3 regions of the Arthrobacter sp. CMU6 genome follow, and region 1 is predicted to be linked to each of the others. Evidence: riboswitches for the same ligand, from Rfam matches in the RefSeq annotation. Region 1 holds a riboswitch; each other region holds the start of a gene.
The links. Region 1 has a riboswitch for thiamine pyrophosphate ahead of AC5RWD_RS05795 (ECF transporter S component). Riboswitches for the same ligand answer to the same signal wherever they lie in the genome.
Positions count from the first base shown of each region.

Region 2: linked by a shared signal. The riboswitch ahead of thiC (phosphomethylpyrimidine synthase ThiC) and the one ahead of AC5RWD_RS05795 (ECF transporter S component) in region 1 are both predicted to bind thiamine pyrophosphate.
Region 3: linked by a shared signal. The riboswitch ahead of thiM (hydroxyethylthiazole kinase) and the one ahead of AC5RWD_RS05795 (ECF transporter S component) in region 1 are both predicted to bind thiamine pyrophosphate.

Region 1 is NZ_JBNHFL010000006.1:36,132-41,834, forward strand. Features, by position in the region: gene AC5RWD_RS05760 (Na(+)/H(+) antiporter subunit C) at 1-268, shown strand, start outside; gene AC5RWD_RS05765 (Na+/H+ antiporter subunit D) at 265-1,854, shown strand; gene AC5RWD_RS05770 (Na+/H+ antiporter subunit E) at 1,851-2,396, shown strand; gene AC5RWD_RS05775 (MrpF/PhaF family protein) at 2,393-2,671, shown strand; gene mnhG (monovalent cation/H(+) antiporter subunit G) at 2,661-3,077, shown strand; gene AC5RWD_RS05785 (DUF4235 domain-containing protein) at 3,153-3,416, opposite strand; gene AC5RWD_RS05790 (heme-degrading domain-containing protein) at 3,453-4,004, opposite strand; TPP riboswitch at 4,124-4,267, shown strand; gene AC5RWD_RS05795 (ECF transporter S component) at 4,340-4,960, shown strand; gene AC5RWD_RS05800 (ABC transporter ATP-binding protein) at 4,960-5,703, shown strand, end outside.
Region 2 is NZ_JBNHFL010000026.1:53,688-59,390, reverse strand. Features, by position in the region: gene AC5RWD_RS17410 (hypothetical protein) at 1-266, opposite strand, end outside; gene AC5RWD_RS17405 (VOC family protein) at 394-1,269, opposite strand; gene AC5RWD_RS17400 (amidohydrolase family protein) at 1,348-2,430, opposite strand; TPP riboswitch at 2,526-2,633, shown strand; gene thiC (phosphomethylpyrimidine synthase ThiC) at 2,629-4,461, shown strand; gene AC5RWD_RS17390 (alpha/beta fold hydrolase) at 4,563-5,297, opposite strand; gene ffh (signal recognition particle protein) at 5,355-5,703, opposite strand, start outside.
Region 3 is NZ_JBNHFL010000003.1:140,335-146,037, forward strand. Features, by position in the region: gene AC5RWD_RS03200 (3-oxoacyl-ACP reductase) at 1-178, opposite strand, end outside; gene thiE (thiamine phosphate synthase) at 294-959, opposite strand; gene thiM (hydroxyethylthiazole kinase) at 956-1,759, opposite strand; TPP riboswitch at 1,751-1,847, opposite strand; TPP riboswitch at 1,905-2,014, shown strand; gene AC5RWD_RS03215 (ECF transporter S component) at 2,050-2,679, shown strand; gene AC5RWD_RS03220 (ABC transporter ATP-binding protein) at 2,684-4,465, shown strand; gene AC5RWD_RS03225 (energy-coupling factor transporter transmembrane component T family protein) at 4,462-5,268, shown strand; gene AC5RWD_RS03230 (IS1634 family transposase) at 5,356-5,703, shown strand, end outside.

The DNA.
Region 1 (5,703 bases):
CCGCCAGGACGACATCCAGGACGACATCGAGGACCGCCGCGTGGCCGAAACACCCAGCTTCGACGCGGAGGACGACGCCGTCATCCCCGTGGAAACCTCCGAATTCCCGTTGCCCATGCGCGGACCGGACGGCTCCGCCGCGCCGGAGCCGGCGGCGACAGTCGAGGCAGGCGGGCGGACCCTCCTGGCCGAGCACGCGGCGCTGGAGGAGAAACCGGGATCCGCCAACGTCACCCCTGCCACAAACCCGGATGGAGGGGCGAAGTGAACCTCGCAAGCCTCGCCCCGCTCGCCGTCGTACTTCCCATCCTGGGGGCGGCGCTGACGTTCGTGCTTATCCGGCACTCCCGCGCGCAGCGCGCGGTAAGCATCGGCCTGCTCTCGCTCACCCTGCTGCTGGAGTGCCTCCTGCTGGCGTCCGTCTGGAACGGCGGCACGGCGGCGGTGAACATCGGCGGCTGGGTGCCGCCGTGGGGAATCGTCCTGGTAGTGGACCAGTTCTCCTCCCTCATGCTCGTGGTGTCCTCCGCGGTGAGCCTGGCCGTCCTCGTGTATGCCACCGGCCAGGGCATGGCCGACGGCGACCAGGACGCCCCGGTTTCGATCTTCCACCCCACCTACCTGATCCTCGTGGCCGGGGTCTCCAATGCGTTCCTCTCCGGGGACCTGTTCAACCTCTACGTCGGCTTCGAGATCCTGCTGACGGCAAGCTATGTGCTGATGACCCTCGGCGGCACAGGCCCGCGCATCCGTGCGGGGGTCACCTACGTGGTGGTCTCGGTGGTCTCCTCGGTGCTGTTCCTGATTGCCATCGCGATGGTCTACGGCGCAACCGGCACCATCAACATGGCGGACCTGGCCATCAAGCTGTCCGAACTGGACCAGGGAACCAAGACGCTCCTGCACGTCATGCTGCTGGTTGCCTTCGGCATCAAGGCCGCCGTCTTCCCCCTGTCCTTCTGGCTTCCGGACTCCTACCCCACCGCGCCGGCCCCGGTCACTGCCGTGTTCGCCGGCCTGCTGACCAAAGTGGGCGTCTACGCCATGGTCCGCACGGAAACCCTGCTGTTCCCCGGCGACAGCCTCAACACGCCGCTGATGGTGGTGGCGCTGCTGACCATGGTCGTCGGCATCCTGGGTGCCCTCGCCCAGAGCGACATCAAGCGTCTGCTGTCCTTCACCCTGGTCAGCCACATCGGCTACATGGTGTTCGGCCTGGCGATGTCCTCCGTGGCAGGCCTCGCCGCTGCCGTGTTCTACGTGGCCCACCACATCACCATCCAGACCAGCCTCTTCCTGGTCACCGGACTGATCGAGCGCCGCGGCGGCAGCTCCTCGGTGGACCGGCTCGCCGGGCTGGCCAAACTGTCCCCACTGCTGGCCCTGCTGTTCTTCGTGCCCGCCATGAACCTGGCCGGCATCCCGCCGTTCTCGGGTTTCCTCGGCAAGCTCGGCCTGATCCAGGCCGGCATCGGGCTGGGAACCCCGCTGGCCTACGCCCTGGTGATCGGCGGCGTGCTGACAAGCCTCCTGACCCTCCTGGCCGTCGCCCGGGTATGGAACCGTGCCTTCTGGCGCAAGGCCGAGGATGCTGAGCACCCCGACCCGGTACTCCTGGCGGTCCCCGTCCCGGAAAAGGGCACGACGGCGGTGCGCCTCCTGCCCCGGACCATGGTCGGGTCCACGCTGGGCCTGGTGGTGCTGGGCGTGGCGCTCACCGTCTTCGCCGGACCTCTTTTCCAGGTGGCGGACCAGTCCGCCGCGGCCATGCTGGACAGGTCCGCTTACATCCAGGCGGTGCTCGGTGACGCCGCGCCCGTTCCGGCCCTGGCGCTGAACGGAGGCGGAAAGTGAGCCGGAAAAGGGTGTCCCTGCGGCAGGAACTGCCGCTGCTGGTCTGGCTGGTCATCGTCTGGGGAGCACTCTGGCAGGACTTCAGCCCCGGCAACCTGCTCTTCGGCGCCCTGCTCGCGGTTGCGGTGGCGCGCCTGTTCTACCTGCCGCCGGTGGAGCTGAGCGGCCGGTTCAACGTGCTGCGGGCCGTTCCGTTCGCGGCGGTGTTCCTCGGCAGGGTGGTGGCCGCCAGCTGCCAGGTGTTCTACCTTGCGGTGGCCCAGGGGCCCAAGGTGACCAACGCCGTCGTCGCTGTTCCGTTGCGCAGCCATTCGGACCTGATGGTGACGGCGACCGGCCACGTGATCTCCCTGATCCCGGGGTCACTGGTTGTGGAGATGGACAGATCCACCTCCACGCTCTACATCCACGGACTGAACGTCCGCAACGGCGAGGATGTCCTCAAGCTGCGCAAGGAAGTCCGGGACACCGAAGCGGGGCTCATCAGGATCATGGGAACCAAGGAAGAGCTTGCCGCCCTGAACCAGGAGGTTGGCGCATGATGGAGCTGGTCCTCACCGTCACGGCTGTGGCGCTGGCCCTCGCCGCCGCGGGCGCGATCATCCGGATCGCCCGCGGCCCCTCGCTGCTGGACCGGGTCCTCGCCGCGGATGTGCTGCTGGCCATCCTCGGGGCGGCGCTGTGCATCGACATGGCCGTGAACCGGCACCTGAACAACCTGATGCTGGTGGTGGCGGTGTCCGTCATCGGGTTCATCGGCTCGGTCACGGTGGCCCGCTTCGTGGCCGACAGGCGGGAGCAGCCCAATGAGTCCTGAACCGAGTGCCGTGGATACCGTGATCGATGCTGTATCGGCCGTGTTCATGGTGGCGGGCGCGCTGATGTCCCTCGCCGCCGCCATCGGCCTGATCCGCTTCCCGGACTTGATGAGCCGCATGCACGCCGCCACCAAGCCGCAGGTGCTCGGGCTGTTCCTGCTGCTGGCGGCGGTGGGGCTGCAGCTGCGCACCTGGTGGGTGTGGCCGGTGCTGGTCGTGGCCTGGATCTTCCAGCTGCTCACCGCGCCGGTCTCGGCCCATATGGTGGGCCGCGCCGGCTACCGCACCAAACACCTCCACAAGGAGCTGCTCAGCACCGATGAGCTGGAGGCTGTGGTGCTGAAGGCCGCCAAGGCGGCCCGTGCATCGGAAGAGGACGACGGCGGCAACCGCACCTCTGGTTGAACCGGTAACCGTACAGCCGGTTTGAGCCCGTAGAACCGGGACGCCAGCACTGCCCGGTGCTCGGGCCGTGCGCCGCTAGACGATGTCCTGGGTCTTGGCGAAGCGGGTGATGGCCCGCTGGGTGCCGCGGTTGGCCAGCACCTGGATCACTGCGCTTACCGAGGCGGAGACGAGCGCGAACGTCAGGGCCGTGCGCAGCGTGGTGGGGACGTCGTCCTTGTCGCCTTTGGGGGGCTTTCTCCCGGTGACCTTTTCCCAGATGGTATCGACGGCCTTGGTGCCGGCGAAGCCTGCCAGCAGGCTGACGCCGGTGCCAAGCAGCTTGATGAAGAAACTCATTCCGGAACTCCTCGCGTGATGAACACTGGTCTTTCCCTAGCCTATCGGCATGGACCGGTGGATTTCCCGCAACGCCTGCACCACGAGGTCGTGGTCCGCCTTCTGCGGCAGCCCGGACACCGTGACCACGGCCACCGCGCCGACATCCCGGACATAGATGGGGAAGGCTCCGCCGTGGGCGGCATAGGCGGACTGGTCGAACCAGGCGTTGTCCTCGATCCGGCCCCCGCCCACCCTGCCGCGCAGGCCAACCAGCAGCGAGGGCTCCTCGTAGCGCACGGCAGTCCGCTGCTTGGCCCGCACCCAGCCCTCGTTGTCCGGGGTGGCGCCCTCAAGGGCAACGTGGAAGAGGACCTGTTCGCCCTTGGTGATGTCGATGGCGATGGGCAGATTGTCCTCCTTACCGCGTTCCACCAGTTCCAGGCCAAGCGCCAGGGCATCGTCCTTGCTGAACCTCGGGAACTGCAGTTCGGCGATTTCACCCTCGATCTGACCGATCAGGGCTTCCAGGGATCCCGCGGGCTGGTCCTCGGCGGAATCGGGGTCAAAGGCGGGCAGGGCAGCGCTGCCGGAGTCCTGTTGCGTCATGGCCACCAATGTACTCCGGACCGCCGTCCCGGCAGCGCAGGATGACTTCCGGATTGTGACGGCACCCCGCGTTCCCGGGGCCGCCGAGGTGTAAACTGGACCCGCCCACAAGGGCGGATTTATCACGACAGGGGAGCGCCGCCGTCGGGATGCAAAGGCAACTGCCAGCGCAACCGCGGATGGGCGCTGAGAGTGCGGACAGCCGCAGACCCTCGAACCTGATCCGGCTAGTACCGGCGCAAGGGAGTCGAGTTCTCAAAGTGCCCGGCAGCAGGTGGCCCAGCCACCGGCAACCGGGGGAACGCTTTCCCCTCCTGTTCCTCAGGAGGATCATCATGACAACTGCAGCAATCAAGAAGACCAGCTACAACTGGCGCGTGGCCGACATCGTGGTGGCGGCGCTCATCGCCGTTGCCGGCGGCGTGATCTTCTGGGCCTGGTCCCAGGGCGCCAACCTCATCTCCACCCCGGTCAACGCCGTCTACCCGCCGCTGACAGGCCTGTACGCAGGCGGCTGGATGATTCCGGCGGTCCTGGGCATGCTCATCATCCGCAAGCCCGGCGCGGCGCTGTTCTGCGAAACGGTGGCTGCCACGGGCGAGCTCCTCATGGGCTCGCAGTACGGCACCACGGTGCTGATCTCCGGTGTCCTTCAGGGCCTGGGCGCGGAGCTCGTGTTCGCCGCGCTGGTGTACCGGAAGTTCAACCTCCCGGCTTCGCTGCTTGCGGGTGCCGGCGCCGGCCTGTTCTGCGGCCTCAACGACTCGTTTGCGCCGTGGGGCTGGAACATCGCCTACGCCGCCGGCGACAAGCTCGCGTACATCATCTTCACGGCCATTTCCGGCGCGATCATCGCCGGTGCCCTGTCCTGGATCGCCACCCGCGGCCTGGCCAAGACGGGCGTGCTGAGTTCCTTCGCGTCCCGCAAGGCAGCCACGGAGCCCGTCTTCAACTGATGCCCGCATCCCACGACGGCGGCGTCCGCCCCGCCGCGGTTCACGCCCGCGGGTGGGGCTGGCGCCACGCCGGCCGCACCAAACCCGCCGTCCATGCCCTGGATTTGGACATCCGGCCCGGCGAACGGGTCCTGCTGCTCGGCCCGTCCGGGGCCGGCAAGTCCACGCTGCTCCACGCCCTGGCCGGTGTGCTGGGGGACAGCGACGAAGGCACCGGTTCCGCTGACAGCGACGACGCGGACGAGAGCGGCGAGCTGCTCATCGACGGCGCGTCCCCACGCGCGCAGCGGGGCCGTGCCGGACTCATGCAGCAGGACCCGGAAACCCAAGTGGTCCTCTCCCGCCTCGGCGACGACGTCGCCTTCGGCGCCGAGAACCTCTCCGTGCCGCGCGATGAGATCTGGCGCCGCGTGCACGAGGCACTGGACGACGTCGGACTCTCGCACCTGCCGCTGGACCACCCGACGTCGGCCCTGTCCGGCGGCCAGAAGCAGCGCCTGGCGCTCGCCGGTATCCTGGCGATGCGTCCTGGACTCATCCTGCTGGACGAGCCCACCGCGAACCTCGACCCCGCCGGCGTCCTGGAGGTCCGGGACGCCGTGGGCCGCAGCCTCGACAAGACCGGGGCCACCATGGTGGTGGTGGAGCATCGGGTGGCGGCCTGGAAAGACCTGGTGGACCGCATCGTGGTCCTGCAGCCGGGATCCGCCGTGAACGGCGCGGTGCTTATCGACGGGACACCG
Region 2 (5,703 bases), on a different contig from region 1:
TCGTAGGTGAGGAGCTCGGCCAGAGCCCGGACCATCGCGGCCGGCACGCCCAGAAGTGAGTCGCTTGCCACGTCCACCATGGCCAGCTCGTAGTCCGCGCCCGCAGCGTGCACCGCGGCGCCGGCGAGGTCGCCGAGCTGCTCGATCTCAAAATCACTGATGCCGGCAATCCGGATGCCGTCCCCGGCAGCGGCGCCGCCTTCCAGCGCCTCTGCACGCTTGAGGGCGTCATTGTGGGTGGCGACAAACACTTCGGTGAAGCCCATGGATTCGTCCTCATTGCGTCGGCGGTGCATGCCCCGGCAGCGGCGGTGCCGGCCGGGGCTCTTCGAATGTCAGCCTAACCCAACCGGGTCCGCCGGGCTTAGCGCACTGGCTTATCGGACTGCAGCCTTACCGGACAGCAACGCGGAGGCGGTTGCGCCACGGATCCTCGAAGCGGAGCTCGGCGCCGGTGTGGTGCGATTCGACTCCGGCGACCCTGAGACGGTCGGCGAGGGCGCCGACGTCGTCCCCGGACGGGACCTCGATCAGGACCTCGCCGAGGCCCAGCGTATCCCGGCGCGGACCGGCACCCCGGCTGTTCCAGACATTCATGGCCATGTGATGGTGGTAGCCGCCAGCGGACACAAAGAGGGCCTGGCCGTGCCAGCCAGCCGTTTTTTCGAACCCCAGGGTGCCGACGTAGAAGTCATGGGCGGACTGGACGTCACCAACCTGCAAATGGACGTGCCCCACCCCCGCGTCGGCGCCGCGCTGGCCTTCCACGGACTCCTGCGTGAGGTGCTCCTGGAGGTACTTCTGCGGCGGCAGCGCCAGGCTGTCCATGACTACATTCTTGCCGTCCCAGGACCAGGCCTCGCGGGGACGGTCCCAGTAGAGCTCGATCCCGTTGCCTTCGGGGTCGGTGAAATAGAACGCCTCGCTCACCAGATGGTCGGCGCTGCCCACAAAGGACTGCGGCTCGTACTGGGCCGCGCTGGCAATGGTGGCGGCCAGCGAGGACTGTTCTTCGAACAGGAGCGCCGTGTGGAAGAGTCCGGCCTCGCCCCGGCCGGGAATGGTGAGGCCCGGAGCGGGAGCAAGGTGCACCAGCGGCGTCGTGCGCCGGCCAAGGTAGAGGCCGCCGTCCTGCTCGGCAACGACATCCAGGCCGAGAGCGCGCTGGTAGTAATCGGTCATGAGCTTCATGTCGCCCACCTTGAGCATGACGGTGCCCATGGTGAGGTCGGCAGGAAGCAAGTCCTGGCTGCTGTCTGCTGCTGTCATTGAATACTCCCGAATGTCCGGACCACCGGATTTCGGCGGCCTCTACATCTCTAAATTACTTGAAGCTTCAATTTATTCCTAATGCACGATCTTTCCCCGAAGCACCACATTCGCAAGGTTCCGGATGGTCTCCGGCACGGCGCGGGGGTCCTCCCGGCAGACTACGACGTCGGCGGCCGCCCCTTCCGCCAGGCCGTCGGCCCCCAGCCAGCGGCGCGCACGCCAGCAGGCCGCGTCCAGCGCCGCCGGCGCCGGAATCCCGGCGGCGTGAAGTTCGAGGATTTCGTCCGCAATACGGCCGTGGCGGATCACGCTGCCGGCGTCCGTTCCCGCGTAAATGTCGACGCCGGCCTCGTAGGCTTCCAGGATGCGCTCGCGACGGCGGTCCCACAGTGCGCGCATGTGTTCCGCATACCGCGGAAACTTCGGCTCGGCCTGGGCGGCGATGTCCGGGAAGGTGGCGATATTGATGAGTGTCGGCACGATCGGCACCTGCTGGTCGACCAGCCGCGGAATGTGCCGTGGCAGCAGGCCGGTGGCGTGTTCGATGCAGTCGATACCGGCGTCCAGCATGTCATCGAGGGTGTCCTCGCCGAAGCAGTGCGCCGTGACCCTCGCCCCTTCGTCGTGGGCGGCGCGGACGGCGTCCCGCACGGCTTCGGCCGGGAATGATGGCGCGAGGTCGCCGGCGGCCCGGTCGATCCAGTCCCCCACCAGCTTGACCCAGCCGTCGCCTTCCCGCGCCTGCTTGCGCACCGCCTCCACGAGGCCCTCCGGCTCGACTTCCACCGCGAAGTTCCTCAGGTACCGGCGGGACCGGGCCACGTGCCGTCCCGCCCTGATGATCCGCGGGATGTCGGCGCGCTGCTGGAGCCACCGGGTGTCGCTGGCGGCCCCGGCGTCCCGGACAAGGAGAGTGCCGGCGTCGCGGTCCGTGATGGCCTGGCGGTACGCGACGTCGTCGTCCACAGGACCGCCCGGGCCCAGTCCGATGTGGCAGTGGGCATCCGCGAAACCGGGCAGGACCCAGCCGTCCAGGACGGCGTCCGGCCGTTGCCCCGGAGGATTGAACGTCAGCTTCCCGTCCACGGCCCAGAGCCCGCGGCGTTCCTCGTCCGCAGCAGTGAGCACGGGTCCGCTGAATTCGATGATGTACGCCATGCTTCCAGCCTAATCGGCTCCCGCCACCGGGATCCTGACCTTTCCGGCGCGGGCTTCACGGTAGACGGGCACAATCCGGCGTGTGGTAGCTTCGTCTACGACCACACGGGTGCCCCTGCAGGGGCTGAGATCAGGCTGGTGCAGCCTGCGACCGTTGAACCTGTCCGGGTAATGCCGGCGAAGGAAGTGAGCAGTAAATTGAGCACCCAGAAACCACAGCTGACCCCTACCCAAATTGATTCAGCCCAAATCAGTGCAGCCCAGAGTGAAGCCGCCGGAAGTACCACGCAGTCACTGAAATCCCATTCACTGGCGTATCTGGAGGGGGACGGCCTGCGGGTTCCGGTAACGGAAATCGCCCTGGAGCCTTCACCTAACGGCGAGCAGAACGCTCCGCTGCGGGTTTACCGCACGGCGGGTCCGGGCAGCGACCCGGTGGTGGGCCTCGCGCCGTTCCGTTCGGAATGGATTGCGGCACGGGCAGACACCGAGACGTACCACGGACGTGAACGGAATCTGCTCGACGACGGCAAGTCGGCCGTGCGCCGTGGCGCGGCCTCCGCTGAATGGAAGGGCGCCAAGCCGGTGCCCCGCCGTGCGGTGGAAGGCAAGACTGTGACGCAGATGCACTATGCCCGGCAAGGCATCATCACCCCAGAAATGCGTTTCGTGGCCCTCCGCGAAAACTGCGATGTGGAACTGGTCCGCAGCGAACTCGCAGCCGGACGGGCCATCATCCCCAGCAACATCAACCACCCGGAATCGGAGCCGATGATCATCGGCAAGGCCTTCCTGGTGAAAATCAACGCCAACATCGGCAACTCGGCCGTCACCAGCTCCATTGCCGAGGAGGTGGACAAGCTGCAGTGGGCCACCCAGTGGGGCGCTGACACGGTCATGGACCTGTCCACGGGAGACGACATCCACACCACACGCGAATGGCTCATCCGCAACTCCCCCGTGCCGATCGGCACGGTGCCGATCTACCAGGCCCTGGAAAAGGTCAACGGCGAAGCGAACGCACTCACCTGGGAAATCTTCCGCGACACCGTCATCGAACAGTGCGAGCAGGGTGTGGACTACATGACAATCCACGCCGGCGTGCTGCTGCGGTACGTGCCGCTCACGGCGAACCGCGTGACCGGTATTGTTTCCCGCGGCGGCTCGATCATGGCCGGCTGGTGCCTTGCCCACCACCAGGAAAACTTCCTGTACACCCACTTTGACGAACTGTGCGAGATCTTCGCGAAGTACGACGTCGCCTTCTCACTGGGAGACGGCCTCCGGCCGGGCGCGACGGCGGATGCCAACGACGCCGCGCAGTTTGCCGAACTGGACACGCTGGCCGAGCTGACCCAGCGTGCCTGGGAGTACGACGTGCAGGTCATGGTGGAAGGTCCGGGGCACATCCCGTTCCATCTGGTACGTGAAAACGTTGAGCGCCAGCAGGAGCTTTGCAAGGGTGCGCCCTTCTACACCCTGGGACCGCTGGTTACGGACGTGGCCCCCGGATACGACCACATCACCTCGGCCATCGGCGCCACCGAAATCGCCCGCTACGGCACCGCCATGCTGTGCTACGTCACGCCCAAGGAACACCTGGGCCTGCCGAACAAGGACGACGTGAAGACCGGCGTCATCACGTACAAGATCGCCGCCCACGCTGCCGACCTTGCCAAGGGGCACCCCGGCGCGAACGAGCGGGATGACGCACTGTCCAAGGCCCGGTTCGAGTTCCGGTGGCGCGACCAGTTCGCGTTGTCGCTGGACCCGGTGACGGCCGAGTCCTTCCACGACGAGACACTGCCGGCGGAGCCTGCCAAGACGGCGCATTTCTGTTCGATGTGCGGGCCCAAATTCTGCTCCATGCGGATCAGCCAGGACATCCGGAACGAGTACGGCTCCGCCGAGGCGCAGGCCGCCCTCGCCGAGATGGCGGAGGGAATGCGCGAGAAGAGCCAGGAATTCCTCGCTGCGGGCGGAAAGGTGTACCTGCCTGAGCTTCGGCTTCCGGAGTCAGCCCGGAACTGACCGCTTTTGGGAGTTCCCGTCCGGCCGGCATTGGGGGCTGGCCGGGCGGGGTGTCCCGAAGGTTTGTCAGGGGGCCCCTGTCCCTCAGGATGCCCTGTCCCTCAGGATGCCCTAGGCTGCTGCCGCCGGCTGACCTCGGCGATGAACGACCTGATGTAGCGGTCGCCTTCCGGTGAGTCGTGGGGCCGGTGCCCGCCCGCAGCAATGCGGTGCAGGGCGCCCGTTTCCCGCAGGTACCCGGCGATTTCCTCGTACAAGGGCTCCCAACCGCCGGTGAGGACCAGAGTGGGAACACCAGGCACGATCTGCAGCGGCGCCTGCCATGGTGCTGCCTGCAGGCGCAGCCGGCGCGCAGCCCGCTTCGCCTCGGGGGTACTGGGCTCCGGCGTGTCGGCGGCGAAGGCACGGCGTAAAAACTCGCGTTCGTAGTCGTCGTCGCCAAGCTGGTGCCTGACTTCGAACAGCGGCTCCATCAGGGCACGGTGCGCGGCGGTGGCAGGCAAGTCGGCGGTGAGCGACAGGCAGGCCGGTTCCACGAGCGTCAGCGAGAAGACCAGGTCCGGGCGTTCGACCGCGGCCATCATCGCGGCGATGGCGCCCTGCGAATGCGCCACGACGTGCCCCCCGGCAGTGCCGCACCCGTCGTCGGCCAGCGAACGCAGCACAATGCGGGTGTCCTCGGCGAAGTCGGTCTCCAGCGGTTCGGCCTCGGCGTCAAAGCCGTGGCGGCGCAGAAACAGGGCGTCGTACTGCAGGGCCATGCCGTGCTGGCGCGGCCACGCCGCGGAGCCGAAATTGCCGGCACCGTGGACGAACACTACCCGCTGCTTATACATGACCCAACCTTATGGCAGCGGTCTGACATCGGCGCCGGCCGACATCACCGGTGCGCCCTATTTGCCGCCCATGAACTTGTCGAAGCCCTTGGGCAGGTTCAGCTGGGACGGATCGAAGTCGGCCGACTGCTGGCCGAACGCTGCCCCGGTGGGCACTGCCTTCGATGCCCCGGCCCGCCTGGCCTCCGCTTCGCGCAGCTCCTGGGCCGCCTTGGCAGGGTTGCCGGAACGGGCCTTCTTCTTGGGCGCGTTCTTGCCGCCCTTGCGGGCACCGCCGGCTCCCATGCCTGGCATCCCGGGCATACCCGGCATGCCGCCGCCCTGGGCCATCTTCTTCATCATCTTCTGGGCCTGCGCGAAGCGTTCCAGCAGCCCGTTGACCTCGGACACGTGCACGCCCGAGCCA
Region 3 (5,703 bases), on a different contig from region 1:
CCTGCAGGGCAACAGCCTGGCCGGGGCCGTACTTTGCGGCCAGAGCTTCGCTCTCCTCTGCGCTGTTGCGGTAATTGATCACTACCCGGGAGCCCTGGTCCGCAAACGCCTGAACGATGCTGTGGCCGAGGCCGCGTCCGCCACCGGTGACGAGGACGATCTGTTCTGAGATTTGCATGGTTCTTCGCTTTCTTTCGGGGGGACGAAACGAATGGATGGCACTGCGCAGTTCTATGGCAGGTGCGGTTTCTCCGGGCATGCTTGTGCCGATGCCCGGCTAGGCGGCTAGGTCCTCAGGAACCCCACCGTGCGACAAAGTCTTCGGCGCTGTGCCTTGGATTATCCGCAGCGCATATGGCTGACACGACCGCTAACCCCGATGCCCCGGCGCGGCGCAGCGGGACGACATCACCGGGTTTAATGCCGCCTATGGCAACACACGGCAGGGGCGTAGCGGCCGCGGTTCGCCCGAAGCCCTCAATGCCCAACGGAGCCGGGTGGTCAGGCTTTGTGGAAGTCGGACGGATAACCCCCACCCCTAGGTAATCCACCGTCCCCGCGGGCAGGGCATGCAGGGTATCCAAATGTTCGCGGGTGTTTGCGGTCAGTCCGACGACGGCCCCGGCGCCCACCAGCGCCCGAACCCGTTCGACGGGAAGATCGCTCTGGCCCACATGAACTCCGTGCACGGCGGCCCCTGCCGCCCGCGCCGCCAAGAACACGTCGATCCGGTCATCCACCAAAACGGTAGCCGCGTGCCCCACAGCTTCAGCGGTACGGAGGACCAGCTCGTACAGGTCGGCGGTGCTCGCGCTTTTTTCACGGACCTGGACGATCCGCACCCCGCCTGCAACAGCCGCCCGGGCAGTCTCCACCACTCCCCTGGGACCGCATAGCTGCGGATCGGTCACCAAATAGATGCCCTCGATGCGCCCGGCCGTCCTGTCCCCGGCGGTCATGAGATATTCATTCGGGAGGAGATCATTTCATCGTTGATACCTGTCAGGGCGTCAAGGAACGCGACGGCGAAAGTGCCCGGGCCGGGGACGCCCTCAGCTGCCGTTTCCGCGGCCACCGTGTATACGGCAGTGGCAGCGGCGGTAGCGGCGAGCTTGTCATCGTTGACGGCGAGAAAGGCCGCGGTGACGGCTCCCAGCGCACAGCCTCCGCCGGTGACTTTGGTCAGATGCGGGTGGCCGTTGCTGATCCTGATGACATCAGTACCATCCGTGATGATGTCGGTTGGCCCCGAGACGGCCAGTATCGACTCGTACCGGCGGGCCAGGCTCTTGGCTGCGTCCAAGGCGGTTTCCGACCCATCCACGGCATCGACGCCGCGTCCGCCCTGCCCCACGCCGGCCAGCGCCAGGACCTCTGAAGCGTTGCCGCGGACCGCCGTCGGGCGGTGATCCAGCAGCTCGGCGGCCAGCGCCGTACGGACCGGCAAAACGCCGACGGCCACCGGATCAAGAACCCAGGGCGTCCCGGATTCGGACGCGCCGTGCACAGCCTTGCGCATGCCCGCCTGCTGTTCTTCGTGAGGGGTGCCCAGATTCACGAGCACTCCCGACGCGACCCGCGCGAACGGTCCTGCCTCGGCGGGGACATCAACCATCGCCGGTGCCGCGCCTAGGGCAAGCAGCACATTGGCGGTGAAATTCGTCACCACGGTATTGGTCAAGCACTGAATCAGTGGTGTTGTTCCCCGGACCCGTTCGAGCATGGTCCAGGCATGGTCAGGCGTCAGGCGAATAGTCATTCGCGACATCCCTTCGCTAGTACTAACTAGATCAGGTTCAACGGGTGTTCTCTCAGCCCTTATCAGCAGGGCACCCCGTGTCACTGAAGCAAACCCTACTCCTAACCGGGGGCTTGCCAAAGAAATGCCCCCCCGGTGTACAGTCAGGTTCGAACACGGGAGTCCGGTGAGCCGGGCTGAGAGGAAGCTTCTCAAGCTTCGACCGTTGAACCTGATCTGGATCATGCCAGCGCAGGGAGAGACAAGACTCTAATCCCGTGCCCTGTTTATTCCTCAGAAAGGGCGCGATAGTGCATCCCCAAACCTCGACCACCCCGGCCCCGACGACGCCTGCCCGAAAACGCGTCCCCTTCACGCTCAAAGACCTCGTGCTGTTGGTTGTTCTCGGTGTGGTTTTCGGCTTCCTCTACTGGGCTTTGGTCCAGGCCTGGACCGGGCTCTCCGTCCTGATGGGTCCCGCCGGAGACCTGGCATCCCATTTCCTGATCGGGGGCTGGCTGCTGGTCGCCCCGATCGCAATAGCCATCATCAGGCGCCCCTTCGCCGGGATCATTGCGGAAATGCTGGCTGCCGGAATCGAGATAATCTTTCTTGGCTCACCCGCTGGCCCGATGCTCTTCCTCGTTGCCGCCATCCAGGGTCTGGGCAGCGAGCTGCCCTTCGCGCTGACCCGCTACAAGTCCTTCAGCTGGAGGATCTACGCGCTTTCCGGGCTGATGGGCGCGGGACTGGTGTTCTTCTTCTCAGCGTTCCGTTTCGGCTGGTACGGCCAGGACCTGTTTGTCATCCGGCTGGCGATCCAGCTGGTCTCGGGGATTGTCCTCGGCGGGCTGCTCGCCCGCATGATCGTGCAGGCTGTCGTAAAGACCGGGGTTGTTGATAATTTCGCGATCGGCCGTGACCGGCTCATCAAGGTCTAAGGCAGTGAAAAGCCCCCGGGTGCCCGCAGTGGTGCTGGAGCACGTCTCCGTTGAATATCCGCACCGTACCGCTCCGGTGCTGCGCAATATCTCCCTGCGGCTCGCTGCAGGTGAACACGCCATCATTTTCGGGCCTTCCGGGGCAGGAAAATCAACGCTGCTGCAGCTGCTTACCGGCGTCATCCCGCACTCGGTGGTAGCGACTTTGACCGGGAACGTCACCGTCTGCGGCCGCCAAACGACGGAAACTGAAGTCGTAGAACTCTCACGCCAGGTCAGTGTCCTGAACCAGGATCCGGAATCGTCGATCTGCCTGCCGGATGTAGAGCAGGAGCTGGCACTGCCGCTGGAAAACCGCGGCGTCGCCCCGCATCTGATTCCTGCACGCATCAGCACCGCCCTGGATGCCGTCAGTGCCCATGCACTCAGGAGCCGCGGAACCGCACGGCTGTCCGGCGGGGAGGGGCAGCGAATCGCCTTGGCAGCAAGCCTAATCGTCGAGCCGGAATTGCTGCTGCTTGACGAGCCGACGTCCATGCTCGATGCCGAGGGTATAGCGTCGGTAAGGGAGGCCATTGCCGACGCGGTTGGCAGGTACGGTCCCGCAGTGGTGCTCGTGGAGCACCGGATCGACGAATTTGCGGGCCCTGCCGGCTTGAGCAGCCTGCCGGAACGAGCGATCGTGCTCAGCGCAGACGGGGACATCCTTGCCGACGGGCCAACGGAAGCCGTCCTGGCACAGGAAGCCCCTGAGCTGCTGGCCGCGGGCTGCTGGCTGCCCTTGGAATCAGAACTGCAGGCTGTATTCGGCGTGCCGGGCGGCCTGGGCTCTCCAGAAGTGCGCGCCGCCTTGCGGGCCCTGGCCGGACCGGAGGCGGCAGCCCTGGACGCCGCCGCGCCAGATGTCACCGCGCCGGAACCGGCGGTAAAACCGGAAACGCAGCCCGGCCGGGGCGAGGTGGTGCTGGCCGCCGAAGGGCTTTGGGTCAGCCGCACAGTACTCCCGGCGAGGCGCCGCGCCCGAAACCTGAGGCGGCATCCGTCCGCTTCAGTTCCGCCGGACGACAATGAAGTGCTGCTCCGAAACATCAACCTTCACCTGTATGCAGGGGAAATTGTCGCAGTGCTCGGCGCCAACGGGGTTGGGAAAACTTCCCTGATGCTCTCTCTGGCCGGACTGCTTGCTCCGGCTGCCGGAGCCGTAACGGGCCAGCGGCCGGGTATGGTCTTCCAGAACCCGGAACACCAGTTCGTATCCACCACGGTCTTGGGCGAGGTCGGCTATGGCGTGGACCCCGGGGCATCGATGGAGGAACTGCTCGCCGAGCACCGGCTGGCGCATCTGGCGGATCAGAACCCCTACCGGCTCTCCGGCGGCGAAAAGCGACGCCTCAGTGTGGCAGCGATGCTGGCGCACTCCCGGCCTGCACTCCTGGCCGATGAGCCAACGTTCGGCCTAGACCGCAGCGCCACCATCGCAGCAATTGGCGCTTTTCGTGCCGCGGCAGCCAAGGGCACGGCCATTGTCCTGTCCAGCCACGACCTGCGTACCGTCGCCACCCTGGCCCACCGGGCGGTGGTGATTGCCGGCGGCACCATCATCGCCGACGCCCCGGTGTTTGAGGTGCTCCGGGACCGGGAAGCGCTGGCGCGTGCGCGGATCACGTTGCCTCCGCTGATCGAATGGCTGCTGGACGCGGCCGGAGATGACAGTGCTATCCGCCGTGTCCTGGACGGGCTGGACGCGAAGGTCTCCGCATCGGAGCGCGAGAAGGTGCGGCTATGAGCGCCGGACGCGGGGTACCGGTGATCACCGACTCGCCGCTGAGCCGACGCAACCCTACCGTCAAACTCGCACTCCTGTTCGTGGCCTCAGCTGCCCTGCTCTTTGTCTTCGACCCGGTCACCCCTGCCCTCCTGTACTTGCTGGCGCTGGCAGCGGTGCTGCTGGCGGCACGGGTTCCCTGGCGCGTTCTGGCACTGGCGCACCTCCCCTTTATCGGATTCGCCTTCGGACTTCTGAGCGTCAATGCCCTCAGCCGCCCGGGGGAGGTGGTGTGGGAAGCCATCGGCCTGCGCGTCACCGTGGAGGGGCTGACCATCGGGGCATCCTTGGCGCTTCGGACCCTGGTGATCGGCGTGTTGTCCATAGGTTTTGCCACTACCACCGACGGAATCAGGCTGATGACGAGCCTGCAGCAGCATGCGCGGCTTAGCCCGCGGGTAACCTACGCAGTCCTGGCCGGCTACAGGATGCTGCAGGACCTGCCGCGTGAATGGCAGATCATTCGCCAGGCACACGCGGTCCGGGCACCGCTGCGTCCGGACGGACGGCTGCCATCCAGTGCCCGTGACTTTGGAAAAGCAGCCTTTTCACTCCTAGTGGTGTCTCTTCGGAAGGGCGAGCGGATGGCGCAATCCTTGGAATCCCGCGGACTCGGGCTTTCACCCCGGACAACCTGGCGGCCCGTGGCGCTGGGGCGGGGGGACTGGCTGATGGCCGCGGCCGTACTCGCGGTGCTGGTGCTGATTCCTGCGGCCTGTACCGCCCTGGGGTATCTGGAAGGATACAAGGCGCTCTTCAAATGACAGGAGGCGCGTGGGCGCAGGTGTCGTAGACGCTAGGCCGGGGCGGTTTCGCGAGCGATCCGTATGTGATAGCCGAACCAGTCTGGGATCCCCGGCAGCACACCGGGTCCTGGCGCGCGGTGTGGGCGTACTCGACGAAACGGGCAGCGCGGGACAACACGGCCCTCACACTGCAGGAAAACAAGGCCCGCGCGGTCATCGCAGGCGAGAAAACGCCCGAGCGCCACGGTTCATCAAACCAGCAACGGGAGCCGGTCACTCGGTGAGGCATCGCTGGCGCGGGCACGACGCCTGGTCGGGCTGAAAGGCTACGTCACCAACATCCCTATCGTCGTGATGCCCGCCGGCGAGGTGATCGGCAGCTACCACGACCCCTGGCATGTGGAGCAGTCCTTCCGGATGTCCAAGACCGACCTACGGGCCCGGCCCATCTTC